DNA from 4 places in the Ethanoligenens sp. genome. Region 3 is predicted to be linked to each of the others. Evidence: riboswitches for the same ligand, from Rfam matches in the RefSeq annotation. Region 3 holds a riboswitch; each other region holds the start of a gene.

Region 1 (2,200 bases), on a different contig from region 3:
CCGCATGACCGCGTGCTCTGTGAGACCGACTGCCCGTATATGGCGCCTGAGCCGCTGCGTGGCAGGCGCTGCGATTCCATGATGCTGACGCACACGCTGGCCTGTATAGCCGACGTGATGGGGCTTCCCGTGGAGGAAGCCGCGCATATCACCGCGAACAATGCCCGTGCATTGTTTGGGCTTGATAAAGGAGATGAAAACACATGACCATTACCTACCCGGTCAAAGACGGTCTGTATGTCAATGTGACCAACCGGTGTCCCGATCACTGCACATTCTGTATCCGCAACGAAGGGGACGGGGCATATGGGTCGAACAGCCTGTGGCTGGAGCGCGAGCCGACCGCTGAAGAAATTGTCGTGTCCATTTTGGCAAACGACTTATCTTCCTATAACGAACTGGTTTTCTGTGGATACGGTGAGCCGCTTGAGCGGCTGGACACCGTCAAAACAGTGATTCGGGAAATAAAAGAAAAAGCCCCCTCTTTGCGGGTGCGTATCAATACCAACGGGTTGGCGGATTTGATTGCGGGCCGCCCGACGGCGCAGGAATTGCAAGGGTTAGCGGATGCGGTTTCCATCAGCTTGAACGCGCCGGATGCGGCGACATACCAGCACTATTGCCGCAGTGATTTCGGCAGGGACGCATACGACGCGGTGCTGGCATATGCCCGGGATTGTATGCAGTATATCCCATCGGTGACGCTGACGGTGCTGGATCTTCTCACGCCCGCGCAAATTGAGGCGTGCCGTGCAATTGCCGTGTCCATCGGAGCAGAATTCCGGGTTCGCACGTATATTGCCTGAAGAGAACACAGCGTGCTTGACAATCTGCGTAAAAAGGCTAGGATAAAGGTTAAAAAGTAAAGAATGCGATACGGTTGCATACCATCGGTATGCGAAAATAGGGAACACGGTGCAAAACCGTGACAGCCTCCGCTACTGTGAGAAGGACTACGCCCCGTTTGTGCCACTGGGAGACCGGGAAGGCCGGGGTTGCGGATGAATTCAAGTCAGGAGACCTGCCGTATCAAGGGGACAGAGCGTCTTTCGGTGGAGGGGTGCGGTCACATGGACGGTTTCCGCGCCGCAAGGCACAAAACTACGACATGGACAGGCCGCTGTATGCGGCCTTTTTTCATGAAAAGAGCGCGTTTTGGAGATAATGGAGATGGTTTTTTGAAAAAGCGCATCACAGGGCTGTGGTTCGCGGTGCTATTCATCTGCATAGCGCTGTTGGCGGGATGCGGCAGCAAAAGCACAGCGGTGGTCGCCTCGGTGCCGGATAACGGTATTATCCGCAAGGCCGACTTCCAGCAACTGAAGCAAAGCGACAGGATTGCCATTTATCACGGCACCAGCGGCGGCGTGAAATATACATGGACGTTTATCGGGCGGGACATCCAAAAACCGGCGGATATGAATTTGAAACTGTCGGTCAAATCCGTGACAGCGGAGCAGGCGGATGCGGCACAGCAGTATCAGCAGATTACGTTTGCACAAAAGGGCGCTTTTCCGGGGGAAGCCTCCGTGAGTGTGACGCTGGGGAAAAAATGGGCCGATGGGTCGTATTTGCTGTGTACCGGCCCCCCGGACACTTTGCAGCAGACGGGTACGGCACAGGTGGTGGATGGCGTTGCGACCATCCGTTTTTCCCAAAACAAAGGACCGTATTTGCTGTCGCTAAATAAGATGGCACCAGCGGCGTCTTCCGCGTCTGCGAACGTTTCGTCGGGAGGCACATCCTCAGCCGGCGCATCGGCAGTATCTTCGGCGGCGGGCGCTTCAGGCGCTGCTTCTTCGACGGGTGCATCCGCAGGCGGGGCGACATCCTCCTCCGCGGACAAACAAACCGCTTCCAAAAACAGCGGCAGTACAGCCTCTGTGCCCTCGTCTACGCAAAACACAGGCAGCACGCTTGCCCAAGCCCCCAGCACGTCCACGTCGCAGGAACCGGCGGCTGCCACGCCCAACGCAAATCAGACTCTCCAAGTGAGTCTTTCCATCGACTGCAAGACAGCATTGGCAAACTGGAACAACCTTCCTATCAACAAGCAGGATCATCAAGTGGTGCCCGAGAATGGCATTATTTTAGGGCAGACAAATGTGACCGTGAATACAGGTGAGACTGCTTACAATCTGCTGGTTGCCGTCTGTCAGAAAAACGGCATCCAGATGGATGCCTCAGGCACAGCTCTCGG
Region 2 (2,200 bases), on a different contig from region 3:
CATCGTGCCCGCCGACATCTGGCCTGTGCCGGTCTACACGGATCTGCTTTTCAAAATATAATCTGCTTTACCAAAGCGTTACTATCATTTTTTAAAAGGGACTGTTGTAAAACGAAAGTTGAGCAACAGCCCCTTTTTTGCATTCACTAATATCTATGCACCTCATATTTCTATGCTTACCAGAAAAATTCATACGATTTTTATGTGCTTGGTCATGCCACATCCCGCGTAGTATGATATAATGAAAAGCAAACGACCGCCGCCGCGTTTTTTGCGCGGCGCAATTGAACAGCTGGAGGCTGGAACGTGACCAGAGTGGAAAATATTACCCTACGAAAATATCGACTGGTGTCTCACGATCTGCCCGCCGCATTTGACGGCACAACCATTGCGTTCCTATCCGATATCCACCATAGCAGAAGCTTTCCTCTCAAGCGCGTCAAAGAACTAGTGGCACTCACCAACAGTCTGCGCGCCGATGTGATTCTGCTCGGCGGAGATTATGTGAGCCACAGTCAGGCGCATATTCCCAATTTCTTTCGTGAAGCCGCCGCCCTTACCGCGCCGCTTGGTGTTTACGGTGTGCTTGGCAATCACGACCGCAAAACCAATGCGGCTTTATCCCAAGAATGTATGGCGCAGGCAGGCATTTGCTCACTGGACAACAAAGGGTATTGGCTGGAGAAGGACGGCGCGCGCATCCGTGTGGGTGGCGTGGGAGATCTCACCACCGCCGAGCAGGATCTTTCCCCCATGCTCGCTGAAACCCGCCCGGATGACTTTATGGTGCTTGTTTCTCATCACCCGGACTATGCTGAACAACTGCCGTTCAACCTCATTGACCTCATGCTCTGCGGGCACACGCACGGCGGTCAAGTGAGCGTGTTGGGAAAATGGGCGCCAAGCTATTTTGGACACACGCATTACAAGTTGAAATATCTCACCGGCGTGGTCAAAGATGCCGACACCACCATTATCATCTCAAATGGCATTGGCACAGTCGGGCCGCCGGTACGCATCTGCGCCGCCCCACAGATTTGGCTGATTACGCTTTGCGCCGATCAACGGCCAGTAGACGGCTGATTTTACTTGACGTTATATGCAAATTCGTCTACAATAGAATCAATCTCTTTACAGGTGCGCGGCTATTTACCGCGATAATAGGGAAACCGGTTCAAAACCGGTGCAGCCCCCGCTGCTGTGAGGCGGACTGTTTTTCCATGAGAATCCATGCGGATTCTTAGACCACTGGTCAACAAGATCGGGAAGGGGAAAAACAGGACGATGCCAAGCCAGAAAACCTGCCTGCAAAGTACGATGTGATCCTTTCGGAGGGAGAGGACAGACGTAAAAACGGCAATATTGGGATTTACCCGTTTTTCGTTACGGTCTTTTTTCTTATAAGAAAAAGGGCCGTTTTTGTTTGCCCCCTACCACAGAAGACAAAAAAGAGGAGTGGTTTGATGAAAAAAGTATTCCAAGGCTGGATTTCTGTCTGCTGCGCTTTCGCGTTGCTGTTTGTCAGTATTCCCGGTCTGTCAGCGGCAGCAGATGCACAAAACACGTTTCACCTGTGTGTTGAGGGTTCCAGCCAGACGGTGCTGAACGAAGATGTCCCTCTCACAGCGGGAGAAACATTGCAAACCGCGCTTGAGAAAGCGCTGAATCAAAATAATATCTCGTATCAACTGTCCGATTCGCAATATGGGAAATACATTGCTACCATCGGGTCAGATACACAGGCCGCCGACTATTCCACTTATTGGAGCATCTATCAAAACGGCGCATACGCGCAGCTGGGTGTCAGTTCCCTCCAACCAGCAAATGGCGACAACATTATCATCGCCTTTACCGCTTCAGACACGCTGTATCCAATAGTCACCGTCTCTCCCAGCACCCCATCCGCCTCAAATCCGTTCACGGTGACTCTGACCGCCCAAAAAACAACGTATGATGCCCAATGGAACCCCACTACTTCGACGGTTCCCGTTGCAGATGCCACCGTTACCTTTAACGGAACATCCAAAACAACGGACACTTCCGGAAACGCAACCTTTACCGCACCTGCCAACGCGGGCAGTTATGCTTATCAGGTCAAAAAAGACCGCAGCGGGCAGGCTCCCGCACTGGTTCGCATGAGCGGCAGCGTCACGGTGTCCGCCTCGTCTTCCTCCAGCAGTTCTTCCAGCCAGAGCTCCTC
Region 3 (2,200 bases):
GTCCGCAATCTTCTTCCGGATTGCCGCATGGTATGTTTCTTCCGTGATACGTCCGGATTTAAAATCCCGGCGCAGGGTGCGCACCTCACTTGTTTGGGGGAAAGAACCGATGGTCGTGGTAGGCAGCAGCGGCAATTTCAGCGCCGCCTTTTGAACAGTCCGTCGTTCCTCAAAAGATGGATAGCGTGTAAAATCCTCGCCTTTCAGACGGGATACGGCCGCGCGTACATCGTCAAAACGGAAGGCTGCATCCTGTTTACGAGTTAGAATGGCGCGGTTGTGCAAAAAAGCCGGATTCGTTTCCCACGCCGAATCGTCAGACAACCGTCCCAGCTCTGCCAGTTCCATCAGCTTTTCTTCTGCGAACGCAAGGTGTTCGCGATAGGCATCCGGGATACCCGACTCGTTTTGAACGGTATACGGCACATGCAGTAGGGAGCAGGAGCTTCCCAACACCAACCGATCAGATTCCACCACGTGCGCAATTTGATGAATCAGTGACAGCGTCTGTTCATAGTGGTTGACCCAGATGTTCTTGCCGTTCACTACACCGGCGACCAGTATTTTGCCTTGGGGAAATCCATACTGCTCCAGCAGATGCAGATTCTCCACGCCCTCGATGAAATCCAGCCCTAGCGCGTCAAAATCCATATCAACCAGCATTGTATAACTGTCGCGCACGTCGCCAAAATACGTTTGCAGCAAAATACGCGGACGGTTCGGCATGGCAAGCAGGTCGTTGTAAAGGATGCGAAAGAGCGCGAGATCCTCTTCCGCGAGATCTGTCACAAGACAAGGCTCGTCAATCTGCACCCATTCTGCGCCCAACTCGGTCAGCCGCAAAAGAATCTCATGGAGAACAGGCAGAAGTTCCCCTGCAAGCACACGAAGAGATTTGCCCGAGCGGTTTTCAGCCAACCTTAGAAAGGTGAACGGTCCAATCAGCACCGGACGTGTCGGGATGGCAGCCGCTTTTGATTCCTCAAATTCCGCAAACGGCTTTTCCGAGCCACAGGAAAAACAGGTGTCGTCTTCAATTTCCGGCACAATATAATGATAATTGGTGTTGAACCATTTTTGCATGGGAAGCGCATGCACATCTCCGTGTGAGCCTTGGTAGCCCTTTGCCATAGCAAAATATGTGTCCAGCGCATCCAGCCCCAGATCCCGAAAACGTTTGGGCACCGCGCCAAACAGCACAGCCGTATCCAGCATGCTGTCGTAAAAAGAGAAGTCGTTAGACGGGATAAAATCCACACCCATATCGTGCTGCTTGCGCCACTGCCGCTTACGCAGTTCTGCCGCATTTTGCAGCAACTCCTGTTTCTCCAGTTCGCAGCGGAAATACGCTTCCGTCCATTTTTTGAGTTCCCTGCTCGCGCCAATGCGCGGGTAACCGATAACAGATGTTTTTTTCATTTTTTCCTCCAAATAATGTAGGAGAAAATAGACACAACCTTTTTGCATAAAAATTGTCCCTATCTCCAGTCCCAGAGATGAGAGCAAACAAATCCGGCAGGTCTCCTGGCTTCCTGCTGGGCCTAAAGCCCTGCAGCCGCGCCTTCCCACCCAAACGGCAGTGGCATTTGCGGCAGCCGACACAGGTTACAGTAGTGGGTGCTGTCCGGGATTTTCACCCGGTTCCCTATTCTCCTCCGGCACGGAGGCACCGAATTGTTTTCGCTTGGTCTTATTTTAAGCACGGAGATGCCTTAGTGTCAATATATTTTATCAATTTTGTCTGTTATACTGTACAACAAAAATACTATGCTTAAATATTCAAAAATCATATACCTGGTTATGTTTGATGCCGCTTTGGGGTGAAAAATCAAACGCCATAGACAACCCCGCATTACTGTCACGATATTCTCGTGACAGTGTTTCAAAGAATTTCTTCACAGAAAAAAGTAAAATGGATTTACAACCATCACCGTATCAAGACAAAATTGAAGGGTTTACCACCTGCTTTACACAGACAGTAAACCCTATCAACTGTTTGATGAAAAATCATCATTTACTTTTTGGGGTCAATTCATTTCAGCAAATGACTTTTATTGCTGATACTACTACTAAAATTTATGCGTTCAAATAGGTTTTGCCAAGCACATCGGCTGCAATCAACGCATCATAAAGCGCATCCGGTGTCACGTCGCCCAGCAAATTATGGATGGACTCACCCGGTGCGCACGCTTTTTCAGCC
Region 4 (2,200 bases), on a different contig from region 3:
GTCACCAAATCCGCACTGTCATCCGGCAAACCGGTCTGGTCAGAGAACGCATGGATATACCGAATAGAAGAGTCACTTGCCGTGCGGTTTTGTGCAATGGAGAGCATCGCATCACTGGGCTCGACCCCTATAATATTGGCCGCGTATCCCGACCATCCGGCTGTAGATAACCCGGTTCCACAGCCAATATCGACCAGGACGGACGGCTGATGTCCGAGGTATTGCAGGAGGATGGAACGAACCTCCAAGGGTAAAGCCGGGCGCACCTGATCGTAAAAATCAGCAAATTTCGAAAAACGATCCGCATTCTGATGTGCGATTTCCAAAGTTAACAGATCCTCTCTGGTTTGTTTTCCTTTATTATAGTTGGAATGTGGTAAAAGTCAACGGCATAGATAAAATGCCCCGGTATGTGAACCGCACCGCAGAATCATAGCACTGTTGAAATTTTTGTGGTTATAATAGTATCATAAACCAATTGACATTTTGCTGAAAGGGCATATGATATAGGTAACAACTAAATACAGCAATACGGTTGCATCAACCATGCATCAATAGGGAATACGGTGAAAAACCGTGACAGCCCCCGCTACTGTGAGAAGGACAAAGCCTCTTTTGCACCACTGGGAAACCGGGAAGGATGAGGCGGCGGATGAATTTAAGTCAGGAGACCTGCCGTATTGCGTAGATATAATGTCTTTCGGTGGGAAAGAATTATGTAGCGTCGAAATATCTCCACACACCAGCAAGCGTGTGGGATTAGGCATACATGACCAGACTGCCGGATACAGTCTGGTTTTTTCTGTGCACCGATGTAAAATAGGTTGTTGATAACGTGAAATCAAGCATGTATTTGTTAACGGAGTTGGAGAGTAAAAATGATGCCATATTTTGATCAGGAACCACTTGTGATTGGTGATTTGGTAATAAAGACCCCTGTTGTGCAGGGCGGGATGGGTGTGGGCGTTTCCCTTGCAGGGCTGGCCTCCGCTGTGGCAAACGAAGGCGGGCTGGGTGTCCTTTCTGCGGCGGCGGTCGGCATGGTGCACAAAGCCGGCTTTAGTGTACAAGATAATATTGCCGCGGTAAAAGAAGAAATCCGCCGTGCCCGAGGAAAAACCCAAGGGGCTCTGGGCATCAATATTATGGTGGCACTTAGTGATTTCGGGGAAATGGTAAAGGCCTCCATCGAAGAAGGAATCGACGTTATTTTTGCAGGGGCAGGGCTGCCGCTCAATTTGCCTTCGTATATACGGGAAGGATGTAAAACCAAATTGGTGCCGATCATCTCGTCTGCGCGTGCTGCAAAAGTCCTTACCAGACGCTGGCAGGAAAAATATGCGTATACGCCGGATGCGTTTGTGGTTGAAGGCCCTATGGCTGGCGGTCACTTGGGATTTCATCGGGATCAAATCGACAATCCGGCGTATCGGTTGGAAAATTTACTGCAGGAAGTTCTGCAAGCCATTCATCCGATTGAAATGCATGTGGAGCACAAGATTCCAGTTATCGCGGCAGGCGGGATTTTCAGCGGGGCGGACATCAAACGGTTCTTCCATTTAGGCGCATCCGCTGTGCAAATGGGTACGCGGTTCGTCGCTACAGATGAATGTGATGCAGACATCGCTTTTAAACAAGCCTATGTAAATTGTAAAAAAGAAGATATCGGGATTATTCAAAGCCCGGTTGGAATGCCTGGACGCGCCATTATCAATAGCTTTCTCCGTGATGCCGAGCAAGGAAAGAAGCACCCGGCGGATTGCCCGTTTCATTGTATCGTAACCTGCAAGCAGCAGCAAAGCCCGTACTGTATTTTCAAAGCGCTCATCAGTGCGTGCAGAGGTAAATTGGCCAACGGCTTTGCTTTCGTTGGGGCCAATGGATACAAAGTAAACGAGATCGTATCAGTCAAAAAATTGTTTGAAACACTATCGCAGGAGTACCGGCAAGCTACCGTGCTGCAGGAGAAAGAGACGGTTACGGCCACGATCGTCCCGTGAAAGGGCGATCAAGCGTGAATCAATTTGCCGCTGTGATTTGCAACGGGAAACAGGGTATTTTTTTGCGGTCGCTTGTGGGGGGGTTAACGTTCAGCCGCGGTTATTTTGTTTGGCTATTTTCTCAGACAAGTCGTTTAAATACACCCAGCGGTCCATTTTGGCGTTGAGCTCTGTTTCAAGCGCTTTCTTTTTTGCAATCA

The links. Region 3 has a riboswitch for cobalamin ahead of metE (5-methyltetrahydropteroyltriglutamate--homocysteine S-methyltransferase). Riboswitches for the same ligand answer to the same signal wherever they lie in the genome.
Region 1: another riboswitch for cobalamin. It lies ahead of ABF463_RS05385 (DUF4430 domain-containing protein); the one in region 3 lies ahead of metE (5-methyltetrahydropteroyltriglutamate--homocysteine S-methyltransferase).
Region 2: another riboswitch for cobalamin. It lies ahead of ABF463_RS09395 (DUF4430 domain-containing protein); the one in region 3 lies ahead of metE (5-methyltetrahydropteroyltriglutamate--homocysteine S-methyltransferase).
Region 4: another riboswitch for cobalamin. It lies ahead of ABF463_RS02340 (NAD(P)H-dependent flavin oxidoreductase); the one in region 3 lies ahead of metE (5-methyltetrahydropteroyltriglutamate--homocysteine S-methyltransferase).

The regions. Positions count from the first base shown of each region.
Region 1 is NZ_JBDNLG010000023.1:9,191-11,390, forward strand. Features, by position in the region: gene ABF463_RS05375 (TatD family hydrolase) at 1-207, shown strand, start outside; gene ABF463_RS05380 (TIGR04100 family radical SAM protein) at 204-806, shown strand; cobalamin riboswitch at 861-1,044, shown strand; gene ABF463_RS05385 (DUF4430 domain-containing protein) at 1,179-2,200, shown strand, end outside.
Region 2 is NZ_JBDNLG010000056.1:6,129-8,328, reverse strand. Features, by position in the region: gene ABF463_RS09405 (glutamine synthetase III) at 1-61, shown strand, start outside; gene ABF463_RS09400 (metallophosphoesterase) at 307-1,083, shown strand; cobalamin riboswitch at 1,119-1,324, shown strand; gene ABF463_RS09395 (DUF4430 domain-containing protein) at 1,464-2,200, shown strand, end outside.
Region 3 is NZ_JBDNLG010000028.1:24,031-26,230, forward strand. Features, by position in the region: gene metE (5-methyltetrahydropteroyltriglutamate--homocysteine S-methyltransferase) at 1-1,419, opposite strand, end outside; cobalamin riboswitch at 1,497-1,689, opposite strand; gene ABF463_RS06180 (glycerol dehydrogenase) at 2,077-2,200, opposite strand, start outside.
Region 4 is NZ_JBDNLG010000008.1:43,615-45,814, forward strand. Features, by position in the region: gene ABF463_RS02335 (class I SAM-dependent methyltransferase) at 1-326, opposite strand, end outside; cobalamin riboswitch at 516-695, shown strand; gene ABF463_RS02340 (NAD(P)H-dependent flavin oxidoreductase) at 879-2,000, shown strand; gene ABF463_RS02345 (ABC-F family ATP-binding cassette domain-containing protein) at 2,091-2,200, opposite strand, start outside.